Regions from separate parts of the Pantoea sp. SGAir0184 genome, predicted to be linked through region 4. Evidence: predicted binding sites of a transcription regulator. Region 4 holds the regulator's gene; each other region holds the start of a gene.

Region 1 (5,119 bases), 1.2 Mb from region 4:
AATGTCAGCCACGCAGGCGAATAATTGTTATATCCCGAGTATAGCCAGAGTAGGTAGCAAATGCTGCAAACCGAAGCCCGGCTGTGAGTCAGATCATGGGTTATCGCTTTTTTCGCTCGCGCTGAACGAAAATCATCGCTGGAAAAAATTTAAACAGATCTCCTACACTGAAAATGAGGGCCACTCCCGTCCGGGTAGCGCGCTCAGGTCCGCATAACAACAATGCAATTCGATTCATCTGTGGCTGGTTTATTTCCCGTGGGGCGTCTGCAGCTTTTCCCCGCTGCAGGTAACGTCATTGCGGCTCCAGCCGGGAGGGGAACATGATCAGCACTATCGCGCTTTTTTGGGCTCTGTGTGTGGTTTGTCTGGTGAATATGGCGCGTTACTTCTCATCGTTGCGCTCACTGCTGGCGGTGCTGCGCGGGTGCGATCCGTTGCTGTATCAGTATGTTGATGGTGCCGGTTTCTTTACATCCCACGGTCAGCCGAGCAAGCAGGTGCGGCTGGTGCGCTATATCTGGGAGAAACGCTATCGCGATCATCACGACGATGAATTCATTCGTCGCTGCGAGCGGGTGCGCGGTCAGTTTGTTCTGACCAGCGGGCTGTGTTTTCTGGTGGTGGTGAGCCTGATCGCTTTAGCGATTTGGCACTGAGAGGGGGAGCGGGTTCTGTCGCGGCGCGCTGTGTTGTATTCGCAACGCACCACGGCAGAACCGTGCAACGCTGAAGCGTTAAATCAGCTTCAGCGCAATCCAGTACAGCGAGCCAGACAGCAAAATACACACTGGCAGGGTGAATACCCAGGCCATTGCGATATTTTTGATGGTGCGGCTTTGCAGCCCACCGCCATCCACCAGCATGGTACCGGCGACCGACGATGACAGAATGTGCGTGGTCGAAACCGGCATCCCGGTGTAGCTGGCGATACCAATCGACACCGCAGCCGTTACCTGGGCCGACATGCCCTGCGCATACGTCATGCCTTTTTTACCGATCTTCTCGCCGATGGTGGTCGCCACGCGGCGCCAGCCAATCATGGTACCGATGCCGAGCGCCAGCGCGACCGCCACGATAATCCATACCGGCGCATACTCGATGGTGCCGAGCAGATCGCCTTTCAGCTTATTGAGGAAGCGCTTATCGTCGGCGCTGGTCTCCGGCAGCTTAGCGGCTTTGTCCGCGGTGTCGGAGATGCACAGCAGCAGACGACGCATCTGACCGCGCTGGTCAGGCGTGAGATCGCTGTAGCTCTGCAGGTTACCCAGCAGACCCTGCGCACGGTTAATCGCATCGAGCGCACGGGAGCTATCACAATGGAACTCCTGCGGGCCGCCGAGCGACTCTTCCGGCGTCGGCACCGCCGGTGGCGCCATCTGCACGATGTGCGTCAGCGACTGGCCGTGCTGCTGGTAATACTGCTCCAGATGGTTCACCGCATCGCGCGTACGGGTGATGTCATAACCGGAGGCATTCATATTCACCACAAAGCCCGCCGGCGCGACGCCAATCAGCACCAGCATGATCAGGCCGATGCCTTTCTGACCGTCATTGGCACCGTGCGAATAGCTCACGCCAATGGCGGAGACAATCAGCGCGATACGCGTCCAGAACGGCGGCTTTTTCTTGCCGTCGATCTTCTCGCGGTCAGCAGGCGTCATGTGGATGCGAGCCCGTTTTTTGGTGCTGCTCCAGTAGCGACGCAGCAGGAAAATCAGGCCACCCGCAATGATCAGACCAACAATCGGCGACAGAATCAGGGAGAGGAAAATATTGATGACTTTCGGCAGGTTCAGCGCATCCACCACCGACGTGCCGGTCATCAGCGCATTGGTGAGACCAATACCGATGATAGCGCCGATCAGCGTGTGCGAACTGGACGCCGGTAAGCCGAGATACCAGGTACCGAGGTTCCAGATAATCGCCGCCAGCAACATGGAGAACACCATGGCGAGCCCATGCGCCGAACCGACATTCAACAGCAAATCGGTTGGCAGCATATGCACGATGGCATAAGCCACGCTCAAACCGCCGAGCAGCACACCTAAGAAGTTGAACACACCGGCCATCACAACCGCCAGTTGCGCCCGCATCGCACGGGTGTAAATGACTGTAGCGACCGCGTTGGCAGTGTCGTGAAAGCCGTTGATTGCTTCGTAAAACAACACAAACAGCAGAGCAAGAACCAATAACAGGCCGGTGCTTAGGTCAAGACCAGCAAACAGATGTAGCATAAACGTTACGCCATTTTGGAGGACATGAACGCGGCGCATTATCTGCGACAACGTGCGCTATGGGAAAGAAAAATATAGCTCTTTTTTGTCTTAAATTTGTCATCCGGCAGGTAATTAAGGACAAAAAGACCGGAAAATGAGCAAGTTACAATATGACACATTTACGGCTTTTTTTTGACGCTGGCGCGAAAAGCCGCAGATCTCTACAATCAGCGCCTTTCAATCAGGTGGGTTAAGGCCGTGGAAAAATTTGACGTTATCATTATTGGTGCAGGCGCGGCCGGCATGTTCTGCGCGGCACAGGCCGGGCAATTGGGCCGTCGCGTGCTGCTGCTGGATAACGGCAAGAAAGCAGGGCGCAAAATCCTGATGTCCGGCGGCGGCCGCTGCAACTTCACCAATCTCTACACCGAACCGGCGGCGTATCTGTCGCATAATCCGCACTTTTGCAAATCGGCGCTGGCGCGTTATACCCAGTGGGATTTCATCGATCTGGTTAATCGTCACGGCATCGCGTATCACGAGAAAACCCTTGGCCAGCTGTTCTGCGATGACTCGGCGCAGCAGATTGTCGACCTGCTGCTGAAAGAGTGTGAAGCCGGCCAGGTGACGCTGCGGCTGCGCAGCGAAGTGCTGAGCGTGGCGCGCGACGACGACGGTTATACGCTGCAGCTGAATGGCTCGGCGGTTCGCGCGGACAAACTGGTGATCGCCAGCGGTGGTCTGTCGATGCCGGGACTGGGGGCAACACCGTTCGGTTATAAGGTGGCGGAGCAGTTTGGCCTGCGCGTCCATCCAACGCGCGCCGCGCTGGTACCGTTTACGCTGCATAAGCCGCTGCTGGAGCAACTGAACACGCTTTCCGGCGTGGCGCTGCCGACCACCATTACCGCTCAGGACGGCACGCTGTTTAAAGAGGCGATGCTGTTTACCCACCGCGGCCTGTCCGGTCCGGCGGTGCTGCAGATCTCCAGCTACTGGCAGCCGGGCGAGTTTGTCACCGTCAACCTGTCGCCGGAGACCGCGCTGGACGATTTTATCGACGTGCAGCGCACGGCGCATCCCAACCTCAGCCTGAAAAACAGCCTGGCGAAGATCCTGCCGAAGCGGCTGGTGGAAGTGTTGCAGGAGCTGCAGCAGATTCCCGACGTGACGCTGAAGCAGCTTAACAGCAAGCAGCAGAGCGAGCTGGTGACCACGCTGCACCAGTGGCGCGTGCAGCCAAACGGCACCGAAGGCTATCGCACCGCCGAAGTGACGCTGGGCGGCGTGGATACCACGCAGCTGTCGTCAAAGACCATGGAAGCACGTGATGTGCCGGGGCTCTATTTCATTGGCGAAGTGGTGGACGTGACGGGCTGGCTCGGCGGCTACAATTTCCAGTGGGCGTGGAGCTCAGCGTGGGCGTGCGCGCAGGCGGTTTAATTTTTTAATAGTCGAGTGGTTTTTCCCTCACCCTAACCCTCTCCCGCAAGCGGGAGAGGGAACTGACCAGTGCAGTTTGGGAAGAGGGAACTGGGCGGTGCTGGTAGGGGAAGAAGGAACTGGCTGGCGCGCCAGGGTGTAATCGGTCATCTTCAGCCTTTGCCTGCGAGCTTTTCACACTTGCCCCCGCTTCATGCCCCTTATTTTCCCCAGTTACGCACTGCCTTCCCCGCCCGCAGCGGACCGCTCCCTCTCCCGCTTGTGGGAGAGGGCCGGGGTGAGGGCAAACCCAAACCCAAACCCAAACCCAAACGACTAAGAATCTCCCCCATTTGTCAGACTGCACTGACCGGCGCGTAGGCCAGGTCTCATTAACCTTAAACCTGCCAGTCCTTAAAATAGCCTGAGGCCAGCCGGTCAGCACAGGGGAAGCGCAGGGATGAAAGACGCATACATGGATTGGTTCATTCACCACTTTATTCAGCCGCCGCGCCAGGCGCGCGTGCGTTTGCTGGCTTATACCGGCGGGCCGGTGGCCGCGCATCAGCTGGCGAACAGCCTGCCGCGCTGGCTCAATAACGATGTGCAGCACCTGCGACGCGGCATGATGCGCGAGTATCGCGCGCAGATTAACGGCATGGCGCATTTTCCGGCGCTGGTGACGGATTTCAATGACGCGCGCACGCTGGCGCTGGCGGAACTGCAGCCGCAAAAGGGAGGACGTATGCTGGTGATCAGTCCCGGCGCCGGACTGTTCTTTCTGTTTCAGCCGCAGGGCGGTGGACGCGTAGGGCGTGTCGCTTAACGCGCTGCGGTACCCTGTCAGCCAGACAGTGGCACCGCAGCAAAAGGCACGCTGAACGCGTGCCAGATAAGGATCAGAACTGCCAGCGCAGGCCTGCGCTGCCGCTCCACGGTGATGTCAGCTTATCGCCATGGCTCCAGCTGGCGTCCGCATACAGCGCAACATCGCGCGTCAGTGAGACGTTAACGCCCGCGCCCAGCTCCAGACGTTGGCCCGCAAGGTTGCTGTTCATGCGTTGATCGTTAACGCTGACGGCATTATCGCGCACCAGCTCCTGCGCCAGCGCGGCGCGCAGCCACGGCTGCACTTTGCCGCCGTTCTCCAGCGCCATCTCGCGTCCACCGGTCAGGTTCAGCGTTGCCAGGCGCGATCCGCCAGACGCCGCCTTCGCCGCCAGATCGTTACTCAGGCGGTATGCTTTACCCTGCACCCACAGCGAGGAGAACTGCAGTGATGGCTCGGCGAACCAGCCGTTCTGATAGTTAAACTTGCGGCCCAGCTCCAGCGAGGCGCCAAGTCCGGCGGTCTGATAGCTGCCGCTGGCCTTGCTGCCATCAGACATACGCGCGTCGGCGCGGTTGCTGAAGTTGTTGGCTTTCACCACCGCATCGGCGAACCAGCCGTCATTAAGCAGCCAGGTGTGATAGCCACC
Region 2 (5,119 bases), 630 kb from region 4:
GGCCGGACGCTCATACACTTCGACCGGCGTGCCCACCTGCTCCACCACGCCTTTGTTCATCACCATCACGCGCTCGGCCAGCGTCATGGCTTCAACCTGATCGTGCGTGACGTACAGGCTGGTGGTTTTCAGCCGGCGGTGCAGTTGCTGCAGCTCCAGACGCATCTGCACGCGCAGGCGCGCATCCAGGTTCGACAGCGGCTCATCAAACAGAAACACCGCCGGTTCCCGCACGATGGCGCGGCCCATGGCCACGCGCTGACGCTGGCCGCCGGAGAGCTCACGCGGACGGCGCTGCAACAGGTGATCAAGCTCCAGACTGCGCGCCGCATCCATCACCCGCTGGGTAATCTGTTCCTTGCCCATGCCGCGGATCTTCAGACCGTAAGCCATGTTTTCTCCCACCGTCATGTGCGGGTAGAGCGCGTAATTCTGGAATACCATGGCGATGCCGCGATCTTTCGGCTCCATGTCGGTGACGCGCCGATCATCGATGTAGATATCGCCCGAGGTGACGCGCTCCAGCCCGGCCACCATGCGCAGCAGCGTCGATTTCCCGCAGCCGGATGGGCCGACCATCACCATAAACTCACCGTCATTGATGGTGATGTTCAGCGGCTGAATGATTTGGTTTTTGCCGTCATACGATTTCGTAACGGTCTGAAGGGTTACCGCTGCCATCTATTTCTCACTCTCCACCAGGCCACGCACAAAGGCGCGCTGCATCACAAGCACCACCACCACCGGTGGGATCAGGGTTAATAACATCGCCGCCATCACTTCGTTCCACTGCGTCGGACCGCCGCTGGTGTTGATCATACTTTTAACCCCCGCCACGGCAGTGCTCAGTCCGGCATCGTTGATGATCAACAGCGGCCACAGATACTGGTTCCAGCCGTAAATAAAGGTGATGACAAACAGCGCGGCGAGATTGGTTTTTGACAGCGGCAGCACGATATCCCAGAAGAAACGCATCGGACTGGCGCCGTCAATGCGCGCCGCTTCAATCAGCTCATCCGGCAGCGACATAAAAAACTGGCGGAACAGGAACGTGGCGGTCGCGGAGGCCATCAGCGGCAATGTCAGACCGCTGTAACTGTCCAGCATGTGCAGCGTGGAGATCACCTCCACCGTCGGGAAAATACGCACTTCTACCGGCAGCATCAGGGTGATGAAGATCAGCCAGAAAAACAGCGTGCGCAGCGGAAAACGAAACCATACCAGCGCAAACGCTGAGAGCATCGACACCGTGATTTTGCCCACGGTGATGCCCAGCGCCATGATCAGGCTGTTCAGCATCATCAGGCCAAACGCCGCGCTGCCGTTGACGCCATCGCGCCAGATGTGGGTGATGTTGTCGATGAGATGCGGGCCGGGCACCAGCGTCATCGGCACCTGATACACCGCATTGTTATCCAGCGTCGCGGCGACAAACGCCACGTACAGCGGGAACAGAATGGTCAGCACCCCCAGCGCCAGCAGCGTGTGGGCGAAGATATCCAGCCCGCGTCGGTTTTCAATCATTGGTATTGCACCTTACGCTCGACAAAGCGGAATTGCAGAATGGTCAGGCCGATAACCAGCAACATCAGCACCACCGACTGCGCGGCGGACGACGAGAGATCGAGCCCGGTGAAGCCTTCGCGGTAGATTTTGTAGATCAGCGTGGTTGTAGCCTGTACCGGCCCGCCGCCGGTGGCAGCATCAATCACCGGGAAGGTGTCGAAAAAGGCGTAAACCAGATTCACCACCAGCAGGAAAAAGCTGACCGGCGTAATCAGCGGCAGCGACAGATTAAAGAAACGGCGCACCGGTCCGGCACCGTCAATCGCCGCGGCTTCCACCAGCGATTTAGGAATGGACTGCAGCGCGGCAAAGAAAAACAGGAAGTTGTAGCTCATTTGCTGCCAGATCGACGCTAATACGATCAGGAACATCGCCTGACCGCTGTTCTGCGCATAGTTCCAGTTGTAGCCAAACTGGTTCAGCAGATGGCTGAACAGCCCCAGCCCCGGGTTGAACAGGAACATCCACAGCACCGCCGCAACCACCGGCGCTACCGCATAGGGCAGCAGCAGCAGCGTCTGATAGAGCTTTTTCAGCCGGATAACGTAATCCACCAGCGCCGCCAGCAGCAGCGAGAATGTCATGCCGCATACCGTCACCAGCGCGCTAAACACGAGGGTGGTCCAGAACGAATCAAGGTAGTAGTCGTCACTGAACAGGCGGCGGAAGTTATCAAGGCCAACAAAGGTGCTGGAGATGCCAAACGGATCGATGCTTTGCAGCGAGTACCACAGCGCCTCTCCGGCGGGCCAGAGAAAAAAGATCGCGGTGATCGCCAGCTGCGGTGCCACCAGCAGATACGGCAACAAACGGGCGCGGAAAACCGGACGTGATGATGAGGACATAGCAGGCTCGTCAGAAAGAGACAGCGGGACGGACTTACCCGTCCATCCCGCCATTACGGAGTTACTTCACTTGCTGTTCAAAGCGACGCAGCAGTTCGTTGCCGCGTTTCACCGCGTTGTCCAGCGCTGCCTGTGGCGACTGTTTGCCAGTCCACACGCCTTCCAGCTCTTCGTCGACGATGGTACGAATCTGCGGCATGTTGCCCAGACGCATACCTTTGGTGAACGGCAGCGGATCTTTATTCAGCATCTGCCGCGTGGCGATGTCCGCGCCCGGGTTTTTGTCATAGAAGCCCTGCTGTTTGGTCAGCTCATAAGCCGCGGTGGTGATCGGCAGATAACCGGTTTTCTGGTGCCATTCTGCCGCGATATCCGGCTGGGCGAGGAACTTCATGAACTCAGCCGCGCCTTTGTAAGTGGCGGCATCTTTGCCTTTCATCACCCACAGGCTGGCGCCACCGATAATGGCGTTCTGCGGTGCGTTCGGCACGGTGTCATCGTACGGCATCATGCCCACGCCAAAGTTGAATTTGGCGTAATGCTTAATGTCGGCCAGCGAACCGGATGAGGCGGTGGTGATACCGCAGTCGCCGTTATAGAACTTGGACGTCGACTCATCTTTACGGCCAAAGTAGGTGAAATCACCTTTCTTATTCATCTCTTCCAGCAGTTGGATGTGGCGCACCTGCACGGGTTTGTTGAACTCCAGCACCGCGTCGGTACCGTCAAAGCCGTTGTTTTTGGTGGCAACCGGCAGGCCATGCCAGGCGCTGAAGTTTTCGATCTGAATCCAGCCCTGCCAGCCGCTGGCATAGCCGCAGCTCATGCCGGCTTTACGCAGCGCGGCGGCATCCTGCGCCAGCGCCTGCCAGGTTTTCGGGGGCTGATCCGGATTAAGACCGGCTTTTTTGAACGCGTCTTTGTTGTAGTACAGCACCGGCGTGGAGCTGTTAAACGGCTGTGAGATCAGCTGGCCGTTGCTGTCGCTGTAGTAACCGGCAACCGCAGGAACAAACTGTTTCGGGTCCATCGGCACGCCGGCGTCTTTAAACACTTCATGCACCGGCACGATGGCTTTAGAGGCCATCATGGTGGCGGTGCCCACTTCGTAAACCTGCAGAATGGCCGGTGCCTTACCGCTGCGCACCGCAGCGATACCCGCGGCCAGGCTCTGCTCGTAGTTGCCTTTATAGGTCGGAACGATTTTGTAATCCGGGTGAGCCTGGTTAAAACGCTGTGCCAGAGAATCGACTTCTTTGCCTAACTCGCCTTCCATTGAGTGCCAGAAAGGGATTTCGGTAGCAGCCAGCGCATTACCGCTGATCGCCAGACCGAGCAGCAGACTCATCAGGCGGGGACGAAGCGTAAAAGCGGACATAAGGGTTTCCTGTGCTTGTGGCGCGCGCGATATCACGCATTTTTTGTTCGCGAAGTAACATGACACGGGGAAATGACGGAAAAATAACAGGATTATGACGGGAATATGACGGGGTAAGCGCAGGGACGATGGAGTGTAAGTGGGTGAGAATTATTTGTTATTCCGCACTCAGGTTAATGACCGTCGGCGGCGCAGTCAGATTACGGGCGGACAGCGCGCAGCCACCGCAGCGTACATGTAGTACGTGAGGATGGCGAGCACTGCCCAACCGCAATCTGACAAGTAAGCCAGGTCAGGCGCCTAAATACGCGCTTCTCACCGCTTCATTGGATAACAACGCTTCACCGCTATCCTCCAGCACCACGTGACCGTTCTCCAGCACGTAACCGCGATCGGCCAGCTTCAGCGCCTGGTTGGCGTTCTGCTCGACGAGGAAGATGGTCATGCCCTCTTTACGTAGCTGTTCGATGGTGTCGAAAATCTGCTGGATAATGATCGGCGCCAGACCCAGCGATGGCTCGTCCAGCAGCAGCAGGCGCGGCTGACTCATGAGCGCGCGGCCAATCGCCAGCATCTGCTGCTCACCGCCGGACATGGTGCCGGCGCGCTGCACTTTGCGCTCCGCCAGCCGGGGGAACAGCTGATAAACGCGCTCAATGCGCTCCTGATACTGCTGACGCGTCGCGAAAAAGCCGCCCATCGCCAGGTTCTCTTCCACCGTCATGCGCGAAAATACGCGCCGGCCTTCCGGTACGATGGCAATCGCTTCACGCATGATTTTTGCCGTCTGCCAGTCGGTAATCGTTTTGCCATCAAAGGTGATGGTGCCGCTGGTGGCGCGCGGCTCGCCACACAGCGTACCGAGCAGCGTGGTTTTACCCGCGCCGTTAGCGCCAATCAGCGTCACGATTTCGCCCTGACTGATATGCAGATTAATGTTATGCAGTGCCTGGATCGGGCCATAGTGCGCACTGACACCCTGTAAAGTTAAAATCGGGTTCGCCATGTTACGCCTCACCTAAATAAGCACGGATCACATCCGGGTTGTTACGCACTTCTTCCGGCGTACCGTTGGCCAGCGGCGTTCCCTGATTCACCACATAAATGCGGTCAGAAATGCCCATCACCAGTTTCATATCGTGTTCAATCAGCAACACCGTCACCTTGTGTTCGCCACGCAGTTCAGCGATCAGCTCATCCAGCTCGTGCGTTTCGCGCGGGTTGAGGCCGGCGGCCGGTTCGTCGAGCATCAGGATTTCCGGACGCGTCACCATGCAGCGGGCGATCTCCAGCCGGCGCTGCTGGCCGTAAGCCAGATTGCCGGCCTGGC
Region 3 (5,119 bases), 750 kb from region 4:
TATTAAGTGCAGAGCCGCGTTTGACGTTTTTTCAGGGGGACGGATGCAGCAGCATAAACAGAGTTGGCTCGGACGTGAGCACGCTTTTTCAGCCTTTGCTACCGGTCCGCTGCTCGACTTCTGGCGTCAGCGTGAAGAGTGTGAATTCAGCGGCGTGGGCAATCTGACCATTCGCTATGTGCGCTTCACCTCACCGCAACACCGGCGTGTCATCCTGATTGTGCCCGGACGCATTGAAAGCTACATCAAATACCCCGAGCTGGCCTATGACCTGTTCCACTGCGGCTACGATGTGGTGATTATCGACCATCGCGGTCAGGGGCGTTCAGACCGGCTGCTGGCCGATTCGCATCGCGGTCACGTGGTGGAGTTCAGCGATTATGTCGACGATCTGGAAACGCTGTATCTGAAAGAGATCGTCAGCCATCACTATCAGCAGCGCTACGTGCTGGCGCACTCGATGGGCGGCGCAATTGTGGCGCTGTTTCTGGCGCGTCAGCCGCAGGCCTTCCACGCGGCGGTGTTTTGTGCGCCGATGTTTGGTATCGTGCTGCCGCTGCCGCCGTTTCTGGCGCACCGCATTCTCGACTGGGCGGAAAAGCTGCCCGCGCTGCGCGACGGCTACGCGCTGGGCACCGGACGCTGGCGCGCCAGCCCGTTTGGCATTAACCGGCTGACGCACAGTCGCGAACGTTATCGTCGCAATCTGCGTTTTTATGCCGACGATCCGGCGATTCGCGTCGGCGGCCCCACCTATCACTGGGTGCGGGAAGGGATTCAGGCCGGACGCCATATCCTTAATCAGGTGGCGCAGATTACGACACCGATTCTGCTGCTGCAGGCCAGTGAAGACGACGTGGTGGATAACCGCGCGCAGGATCTGTTCTGTGAAGCCATGGCGGCAGGGGGACATGCGGTGGAAGGCACCACGCCTTACATCATTCAGGGCGCGCGTCACGAGATCCTGTTTGAAACAGACGCCATGCGCGCCGAAGCGCTCAATGCGGTGGTCGACTTTTATCAGCGCCACCGTGACTAATGTATTCTTAGACATCAATACCAGAGGCCTACATGTACCACATCGTTGCATCCGACCTGGATGGCACGCTGCTTTCTCCGCAACATCGTCTGACGCCGTTTGCCCGCACCACGCTACAGGAACTGGTGGCGCGCGATGTGCATTTTATCTTTGCCACCGGACGCCACTACATCGACGTCGGTCAGATGCGCGATAAGCTCGGCATTCCGGCGTATATGATCACCTCAAACGGCGCGCGCGTGCATAACGCCGACGGCGAACTGGTGTTCAGCCACAATCTGGACAGCGATATCGCCAGCGAGTTGTATGGCCTGAAGTATCACGATGAGAAAATCCTGACGCACGTTTACCGCGACGATGAGTGGCACATCAGCCGCCATAATCCGCAGGAAGCGGAGTTTTTCCAGGAATCGGTGTTCACCTATCAGGTGTATCAGCCAGGCATGCTGGCCACCGACGGCATCAGCAAAGTGTTCTTCACCTGCGACGATCCGGAGCATCTGGTTCCGCTGGAACAGGCGATTGAAGCGCGCTGGGGTGACCGGGTTAACGTCAGTTTCTCGCTGCCCACCTGTCTGGAAGTGATGGCTGGCGGCGTCTCGAAAGGGCACGCGCTGGAAGCGGTGGCGAAACAGCTTGGCTATTCGCTGAAAGAGTGCATCGCGTTTGGCGACGGCATGAACGATGTCGAGATGCTGAGTATGGCGGGCAAAGGCTGCATCATGCGTAACGCCCATCAGCGCCTGAAAGATACCCTGCCGACGCTGGAAGTGATTGGCAGCAACGCCGATGACGCGGTGCCGCAGACGCTGCGTAAATTATTCCTCGCCTGAATAAAACGGGCCGGTATTCACCGGCCCGCTCAGATTATGCCTGCTGCTGCTTGTGGCGATGCTCGCTGACCATGGTCAGCAGCAGTAACACCACCGCCAGCACCGATCCGACAATCATCACTAAGAAACCGCCGTCCCAGCCGAAGAAATCCACGGTGTAACCGACAATCGCACTGGCCGCCACCGATCCACCGAGATAGCCGAACAGACCGGTAAAGCCTGCCGCAGTGCCGGCCGCTTTTTTCGGTGCCAGCTCCAGCGCGTGCAGACCAATCAGCATCACCGGACCGTAGATCAGGAAGCCAATGACGATCATGCAGATCATATCTATGCCCGGATTGCCCGGCGGGTTCAGCCAGTAAATGATGGTGGCGATGGTCACCAGCGTCATGAAAAACACCCCGGTGGCACCGCGATTGCCGCGGAATACCTTGTCCGACATCCAGCCGCACAGCAGCGTGCCCGGAATCCCGGCGTATTCGTACAGGAAATAGGCCCACGAGGATTTATCCAGCGTGAAGTGCTTCACCTCTTTCAGATAGGTCGGTGACCAGTCGAGGATGCCGTAGCGCAGCAGATAAACGAATACGTTGGCCAGCGCGATGTACCACAGCAGCTTATTCGGCAGCACGTACTGCATGAAAATCTGCTTCGCCGTCAGCTCCTGTTCGTGGTTCTCGCTGTAATCCGGCGGATAGTCATTCTTCCATGCCTCAATCGGCGGCAGCCCACACGACTGCGGCGTATCGCGCATCAGCGCAAAAGCGATGATGGCGACGAGGATGGCACCAAACGCCGGCATATAGAGCGCAGCTTTCCAGTCGTTAAACCACGCCATGCCGAGCAGAAACAGCAGCGGAGGAATGCCGCCACCCACGTTGTGCGCGCAGTTCCATACCGACACAATGCCGCCGCGCTCTTTCTGCGACCACCAGTGCACCATGGTGCGTCCGCACGGTGGCCAGCCCATGCCCTGGAACCAGCCACACAGAAACAGCAGCACGAACATCACCATGATGCTTGAGGTTGCCCACGGCACGAAGCCCATCACCAGCATCACGGCGGCGGCGAGAATCAGGCCGGCGGGCAAAAATACCCGCGGGTTGGAGCGATCCGAGACCGATCCCATGATGAATTTGGAAAAACCGTAGGCGATGGAGATGCCGGAGAGGGCAAAGCCAAGGTCGCCGCGGGAAAAGCCCTGTTCGACCAGGTAAGGCATCGCCAGCGCAAAGTTTTTGCGCACCAGATAATAGGCGGCGTAGCCAAAGAAAATGCCGAAGAAGATCTGCCAGCGCAGACGACGATAGAGCGGATCGACGCGATCATCCGCCACCTGGGGCTGGTGTGGTGCAGGTTTAAAAATACTCAACATCAGAATGGCCCTCCAAGGGCGCAATATAGTTATCGATTCCCAGCAGGTTGGGGCAAAAAAAGTACGACAGCGAACAGAAAGCAACCTTTCCATTTCGCGCACAGAATAGTGATGGTTACGCGCAGTTACTGTGACGTGTGACACATATGTTACAGTTTTATGGCAATAAAGAGCGATATAAACCAGTAAATGTTGGATTTCGCGCATTTCTGTCAGAGAAAACGGCGCGCTGCCTCATAAAAATCGCCGCCCGTCGGTCAACCCGCCATGCGGACGCGTGCCTGCTGACCGGGCAGGGAAGATGCGATCGTGTTTAATTTCATCACATGTCAACCAGATTATCCCGCCAGCGCGCTGTAGTTTGTTTACACTAGCGCCAGTGTTGAACTTTAGGATACATAACCGTGCTGTTGCTGATCGTTACCACCATTCTGTGGGCTTTTTCTTTTAGTTTAATCGGGGAGTATCTGGCGGGGCAGGTGGATACCTGGTTCTCGGTGCTGATGCGTTTAGGCCTGGCGGCGCTGGTCTTTCTGCCGTTTCTGCGCTGGCGCGGTTACCGCGCCTCAACGTTGCTGCTCTATATGCTGGTGGGCATGCTGCAATTAGGCATCATGTATCTGATCAGCTTTGAGGCTTATCTCTATCTCAGCGTGCCGGAATTCCTGCTGTTTACGGTGATGACGCCGCTGTATGTCACGCTGATTTATGACCTGCTCAGCAAGCGCCCGCTGCGCATTGGCTATGCCTTTAGCGCCCTGCTGGCGGTGCTCGGTGCGGCCATTATCCGCTACGACAAAGTCAGCGATGATTTCTGGTTCGGACTGCTGCTGGTGCAGGCGGCTAACATCTGCTTTGCGATTGGCATGGTGGGCTATAAGCGCCTGCAGGAAGTCCGTCCAATGCCGCAGCACACCGCGTTCTCGTGGTTCTATCTTGGCGCGGTGCTGATCGCGGTGATCGCCTGGTGCATCTGGGGCAATCCGCATAAGCTGCCGACCACCACGCTGCAGTGGGGTGTGCTGGTATGGCTGGGCGTGGCCGCGTCCGGGCTGGGTTACTTCATGTGGAACTACGGCGCGACCCAGGTCGATGCCGGGACGCTGGGCATTATGAACAACATGCACGTGCCGGCAGGATTACTGGTGAATTTGGCGATCTGGCAGGAGAAGCCGCACTGGCCGAGCTTTATCGCCGGGGCGATAGTGATTTTTGCGTCCCTGTACGTGCATAAACGCTGGGTACTGGGACACACGGCCAAAAGCGGCAGTTCAGGCGCTTAGCTTTTTTTCGCGGGTGTCGATGGCCGCTGAATCAGCGTTAAGCCTTTCAGGAAGTTACGCAGAATCTGGTCACCGCACTCGCGATAATTTTTATGATCCGGGTTGCGGAAAATCGCGCCGATTTCAGCCTGTGACACCTTGAAGTTAGCCTTCAGTAAGATATCCGGGATATCGGTGGTTTTCAGCGCGAAGGCGATGCGTAACTTCTTGAGAAAGATATTATTATTCATGCGGCGCTCAACCGACGGGGCCGGCGCGTCTTCGCTTTTGCCGCGACGGTAGAAAATCAGACCGTTGAGGAAGTAGCCCATCAGCACATCCGGCAGTTTACGAAACGCCTCATCGTCATCTTTCTTCAGCCACGCCTGCACATCTTCACGCGGTACTTCACTGCCCGCCAGCGCAAAAATCTCCACCACTTTGCTGTCGCTCAAATCCAGCATATAGCGCACGCTGCGCAGCACATCATTATTGGTCATGGTGAAACTCTCCGGTAGCGGTTAAGGCGGCGCATTATAGAGCAGGCAGGGCAGGGATAACAGCACGGGCGCCATTGGCCGCCCGCGGCATCAGGACGAGACCGGCTGCA
Region 4 (5,119 bases):
GCTGCTGCCAGGCGCTGAATTCTGCGTGCTGCTCAGCGCTGAAGGTAAGCGCCAGCTCACCGCACAGCGCCTGCCAGCGCTCGCGGGTGGTGGCGATCTGCTGGTCGAGATCGGCGATTTCCTGTTGCAGCGCCTGCTGTTGCTGCTGCGACAGTTTAAGCTGCTCGCCCCGCGCGGTACCGGCTTCCCTGAGCTGCATCACGCGGCTCTCCAGCGCCGCCAGGCGCTGCTGATTTTCGTCCGGCTGCAACTGCTGGTAGCGGTCGATGGCCGGATGCTGGCAGGAGCCGCACAGCGGGCAGGGCTTTTCCGGCTGCAGCTTCGCCCGCTCGTCGGCCAGCTGAATAATCGTGCGCTCCAGCTCGCACAGGCGACGCACGTCCAGCAGCGTCTGATGCTCGCGCTTGTACTCCTCGCGCAGCTGCTGCAAAGCCAGCGCTTCCTGCTCAGCATGCTGCTGTAACTGCTGCAGCTTAAGCCGGCGCTGCTGGCGCTGCGGCTGGAGCGTTTGCCACTGTGCCGCCAGCAGGCTGAGCTGCTGACGTACGCCGCGCTGCTGCTGATGCTGCGCCAGCGCCGTCCGCAACGCCGGGCTGGCGATCTCCGCTTCCAGCGAAGTAAGCACCTGCTCCGCCTGCTGGCGCTGCTGCTGTGCCGCGGCTTCTGCCTGTTGCAGCGGCTGTGCCGCCTGTTCGCGCGCCTGCAGCGCCTGCTGCTGCTGTTCCAGCTGGCTTTGCAGTTGTTGCTGCTGCGCGCTGAGCTGCGTCAACGTTTGCTCACGCTCTTCGAGCCGGGCGAGTTCGGCCTGCCAGCGCGCCAGTTCGCCGCCCCAGCGGGCGACAGCGGCTTCACTCAGGCGAAACGCCTGCTGCTGCGCCAGCTGCTGTTGTAAGCGTTCACTTGCCTGCTGATGCTGATCCAGCGCCTGCTGGCTGAGTAACAGCGTTTTTTGCTGTTCGCTCAGCAACGCCTGCTGCTGCTCAAGCTGCTGTGCACGGCTGGCGATCTGCTGATCGAGCGGGATCACCTGTTCGCTCAGCAACGTCTCCAGCTGTTGCTGTTCGGCCAGCGCGCGTTCACGTGCCTGCTGTGCGGCCTGATAGTGGCTTTCACCCTGCTGCAGCGCCGCTTGCGCCTGTTGCTGTTGCTGCTGTAACTGCTGCGCCTGCTGGTTCAGTGTCTGCTGGTCACGCTGCAGCTGTTCGCGCTGCTGCAGTTTGTCGCGCAGCTTCTCCGCCGGTTCAGCACGCGCCAGCCGCTGGCGATCGCTTTCCGCCTGCTGCCAGGCCGTGGCGGCAGCCTGCAACGCCTGCTGCGCCTGCTGTTGCTCCGCGTTGAGCTGCTGCTGCTGCGTCAGCCACTGCTGCTGCTGCTGGGCCTGCGCCAGCTGCTCGCTCAGATCCTGTTCGCTGCGGGTCAGCTGCTCCAGCTGCTGCGCCAGTTCGGCGCGGCGGGCGTCGTCGAGCAACTGCACCGCACCGGCGCGGGCGCGCAGCGTGTCGAGTGACGCGCGCGCCGTGCGCCAGCGCTCGTAGATCTGCATCGAGATGTGGCCGTAGATTTCGGTGCCGGTCAGCTCCTCCAGCAGCTCGGCGCGCTCGCCGGGTTTGGCATTGAGGAAGGCGGCAAACTGCCCCTGCGACAGCATCATAGAACGGGTGAAGCGGGCAAAATCGAGACCGGACAAGGTTTCGATGGCTTTGAGCTTGTCACCGACTTTATCGGCGACGATCTGGTTGTCCGCCACGCGCGCCAGTTCGACGCGCGGCGCCTGCAGTTTACCTTCCGCCAGGCCGCGCGCGCGGTTCTGGCTCCAGAAGGCGCGCCAGGCTTCACCTTTGATCTCAAACTCCACTTCGGCGAGGCACTCAGCGGTGTCACGCGTCATCAGCTGATTTTCGCTCTGCGACAGGCCTCCAAGGCGCGGCGTCTGGTGATAGAGCGCCAGACAGATGGCATCCAGCAGCGTGGTTTTACCCGCGCCGGTGGCGCCGGTGATGGCGAACAGCCCGTTGCTGGCAAACGGCTCGCGGCGGAAATCGATAAACCACTCGCCGCGCAGCGCGTTGAGATTTTTAAAACGCAGCGTCAGAATTTTCATGCGCCCGGATCCTCCAGCGTCGCCAGCGTGCTGCGAAACAGCTGCGTTAACTGCGCGCGCTGTTCATCCTCCAGCTGATCCTCCAGCGCCAGCCGGCGGGCAAATACCTCTTCAACTTTCAGTTCGCTCAGGGTTTCGTTCTCCAGCCGTGCCAGACTGCGCTGACGCTGATCGCGGCTGCGGCGCACCAGCAGCACCTCAACCGGCAGCGACTCGGTAAGCTGTTCGATGCGGCGCTGCAGGTCGCTCAGGTACTCCTGAGTAGTGATTTCGATATCCAGCCACACCGGCAGATCGCCTTCATAGGTGTGAAACGCGGTCAGTTGCTGTTCGATCTCCGCCATGGCGCCTTTTAACATCTGCATCGGCTGGAATGACGGAATAACCAGCGGTGTGACGGACTCCAGCCGGGTGCTAAATTCCAGCAGGAATACGCTTTTCTCGCGGCCCAGCTCATCAAAACTGAGCGCAATCGGCGAACCGCTGTAGCGGATGTGATCGCTGTCGGCGATGCGCTGCGCGCGATGGATATGGCCCAGCGCAATGTAGTCGGCTGGCGGGAAGGCCTGCGCCGGAAAGGCGTCCAGCGTGCCGATGTAGATATCACGCACCGATTCGCTCTTGCTGACGCCCACGGTAGTGAGATGCCCGGTGGCGATGATCGGCAGCGTACTGCCCATGGCTTCGCGCTGCGCCACGGCGGCGGCATAACAGTGCTGATAGTGCTGCTCAATCGCCTGCAGCAGCGACAGCTGCTTATCGCGACCGGACTGACCCGCCTGGCTGCGCAGGATGTCGCGCGGACGCAGATAGGGAATGGCGCACAGCAGCGCGCCCGGCGTGCCGTCGCGCTGTTGCAGCGTCAGCACCTGCTGCTCGCCGCCGGGCGCGGCGCTGGTAATGACGCGGGTATTGAGGCAGGCCAGCAGCTCGCGCGATTCATTCAGCGTGGCGACCGAATCATGGTTGCCGGCCAGCACAATCAGCTGGCAGCCGCTGGGCTGCAGCGCCACCACGAAACGGTTAAACAGTTCGCGTGCGTAGCTGGGCGGCGAACCGGTATCAAAGAGGTCGCCAGCGACGATCAGCGCATCCACCTGATGCTGCACAATCGCGGCCAGCAGCCAGTCGAGGAATTGCTGGTGCTCGGCGGCGCGGCTCTTGCTGTAAAAGAACTGACCGAGATGCCAGTCAGCGGTGTGAATAATGCGCATGAATGCTCCGTGCCTGCTATCGCAAAGCGGCAGTATAACCGCTTAACAACGCAATGAAAAAAAAGCGAAACCGGTTGTCACAATTGCGCTTTTTATCTGATTATCATGAGGTGGGTTTTTCATAAAAGTGTCACAAAACTGACGCATAATGGCGCCGCAAACCCCCGTGACATGCTGTCACAATCGCAGGAGTAATAATGGCTAAGCGCATTTTGGTTGTGGAAGACGAAGCTCCCATCCGTGAAATGTTATGTTTCGTGCTGGAACAAAACGATTACCAGCCGATTGAGGCTGAGGACTATGACAGCGCGATTGGCAAGCTGATCGAACCCTGGCCCGATCTGATTCTGCTGGACTGGATGTTACCCGGCGGCAGCGGCATTCAGTTCATCAAACATTTAAAGCGTGAAGCCATGACGCGTGATATTCCGGTGATGATGCTGACGGCGCGCGGCGAAGAGGAAGATCGCGTGCGCGGGCTGGAAGTGGGCGCCGATGATTACATCACCAAGCCGTTCTCGCCCAAAGAGCTGATGGCGCGCATTAAAGCCGTGATGCGCCGCATCTCACCGATGGCGGTGGAAGAGGTGATTGAGATGCAGGGGCTGAGCCTCGATCCCTCCTCGCATCGCGTGATGTCCGAAACCACGCCGCTGGAAATGGGACCGACCGAATACAAACTGCTGCACTTCTTTATGACGCATCCGGAGCGCGTATACAGCCGCGAACAGCTGCTGAATCACGTGTGGGGCACTAACGTGTATGTGGAAGACCGCACCGTGGATGTGCATATCCGTCGTTTACGTAAAGCACTGGAAGTTTCCGGCCACGATCGCATGGTACAAACCGTTCGCGGAACAGGGTATCGTTTCTCTGCCCGCTACTAAACGGAGTCTTTTACCGTGCTGGAACGACTCTCCTGGAAGAGATTACTGACCGAGCTGGCGCTGGTGTGTCTGCCTGCGCTGGTGCTGGGTCTGCTGGTTGGCTATCTGCCATGGTGGCTGTTACTGGCCGTGTGCGGCGTGCTGTTCTGGCACTTCAAAAATCTGATGCGGCTGTCGCACTGGCTGTGGATTGATCGTTCAATGACGCCGCCCACCGGGCGCGGCAGCTGGGAACCGCTGTTTTACGGCCTGTATCAAATGCAGTTGCGCAATCGCCGCCGCCGGCGCGAGCTGGGCAATCTGATCAAACGCTTTCGCAGCGGGGCCGAGTCGCTGCCGGACGCAGTGGTGCTCACCACCGAAGAGGGCACCATTTTCTGGTGTAACGGTCTGGCCCAGCAGCATCTCGGGCTGCGCTGGCCGGAAGATAACGGCCAGAATATCCTCAACCTGCTGCGCTACCCTGAATTCTCCCGCTATATCCGCCAGCGCGACTTCAACAAGCCGCTGACGCTGGTGCTGAATAATCAGCATCATATGGAATTCCGCGTCATGCCTTACAGCGAAGGTCAGTGGCTGATGGTGGCGCGTGACGTCACCCAGATGCACCAGCTGGAAGGAGCGCGGCGTAACTTCTTCGCCAACGTCAGCCATGAACTGCGTACCCCGCTGACGGTGCTGCAGGGCTATCTGGAGATGATGGACGATGCCGGGATGAACGAGCGCACCCGCAGCAAGGCGCTCAGTACCATGCAGGAGCAAACGCGACGCATGGACAGCCTGGTGAAGCAGTTGCTGACGCTGTCACGCATCGAAGCGGCTCCCGCCATTGACCTGAAAGAGACGGTGGATGTGCCGACCATGCTGCTGCTGTTGCAACGCGAGGCAGAAACCCTCAGCCAGGGCCGGCACAGCAT

Evidence for each region. Region 4 encodes PhoB, which activates phosphate uptake and scavenging genes when phosphate is short. Its sites were predicted from a motif close to CTGTCATAAAACTGNCNNAT; they were not measured.
Region 1: the regulator PhoB is predicted to act here: its motif matches at 2,323-2,342, upstream of pitA (inorganic phosphate transporter PitA).
Region 2: the regulator PhoB is predicted to act here: its motif matches at 3,871-3,890, upstream of ugpB (sn-glycerol-3-phosphate ABC transporter substrate-binding protein UgpB).
Region 3: the regulator PhoB is predicted to act here: its motif matches at 3,394-3,413, upstream of glpT (glycerol-3-phosphate transporter).

Annotation. Positions count from the first base shown of each region.
Region 1 covers NZ_CP028050.1:211,839-216,957, forward strand. The annotation lists gene uspB (universal stress protein UspB) at 324-659, shown strand; gene pitA (inorganic phosphate transporter PitA) at 738-2,237, opposite strand; gene C1N60_RS00980 (BaiN/RdsA family NAD(P)/FAD-dependent oxidoreductase) at 2,478-3,662, shown strand; gene C1N60_RS00985 (hypothetical protein) at 4,117-4,467, shown strand; gene C1N60_RS00990 (autotransporter outer membrane beta-barrel domain-containing protein) at 4,541-5,119, opposite strand, start outside.
Region 2 covers NZ_CP028050.1:3,855,696-3,860,814, forward strand. The annotation lists gene C1N60_RS18280 (sn-glycerol-3-phosphate import ATP-binding protein UgpC) at 1-681, opposite strand, end outside; gene ugpE (sn-glycerol-3-phosphate ABC transporter permease UgpE) at 682-1,524, opposite strand; gene ugpA (sn-glycerol-3-phosphate ABC transporter permease UgpA) at 1,521-2,411, opposite strand; gene ugpB (sn-glycerol-3-phosphate ABC transporter substrate-binding protein UgpB) at 2,473-3,789, opposite strand; gene livF (high-affinity branched-chain amino acid ABC transporter ATP-binding protein LivF) at 4,082-4,795, opposite strand; gene livG (high-affinity branched-chain amino acid ABC transporter ATP-binding protein LivG) at 4,797-5,119, opposite strand, start outside.
Region 3 covers NZ_CP028050.1:3,976,393-3,981,511, reverse strand. The annotation lists gene pldB (lysophospholipase L2) at 44-1,039, shown strand; gene yigL (sugar/pyridoxal phosphate phosphatase YigL) at 1,072-1,872, shown strand; gene glpT (glycerol-3-phosphate transporter) at 1,907-3,247, opposite strand; gene C1N60_RS18800 (carboxylate/amino acid/amine transporter) at 3,652-4,530, shown strand; gene C1N60_RS18795 (YehS family protein) at 4,527-5,009, opposite strand; gene metR (HTH-type transcriptional regulator MetR) at 5,100-5,119, opposite strand, start outside.
Region 4 covers NZ_CP028050.1:3,229,433-3,234,551, reverse strand. The annotation lists gene C1N60_RS15415 (AAA family ATPase) at 1-2,101, opposite strand, end outside; gene sbcD (exonuclease subunit SbcD) at 2,098-3,315, opposite strand; gene phoB (phosphate response regulator transcription factor PhoB) at 3,513-4,202, shown strand; gene phoR (phosphate regulon sensor histidine kinase PhoR) at 4,218-5,119, shown strand, end outside.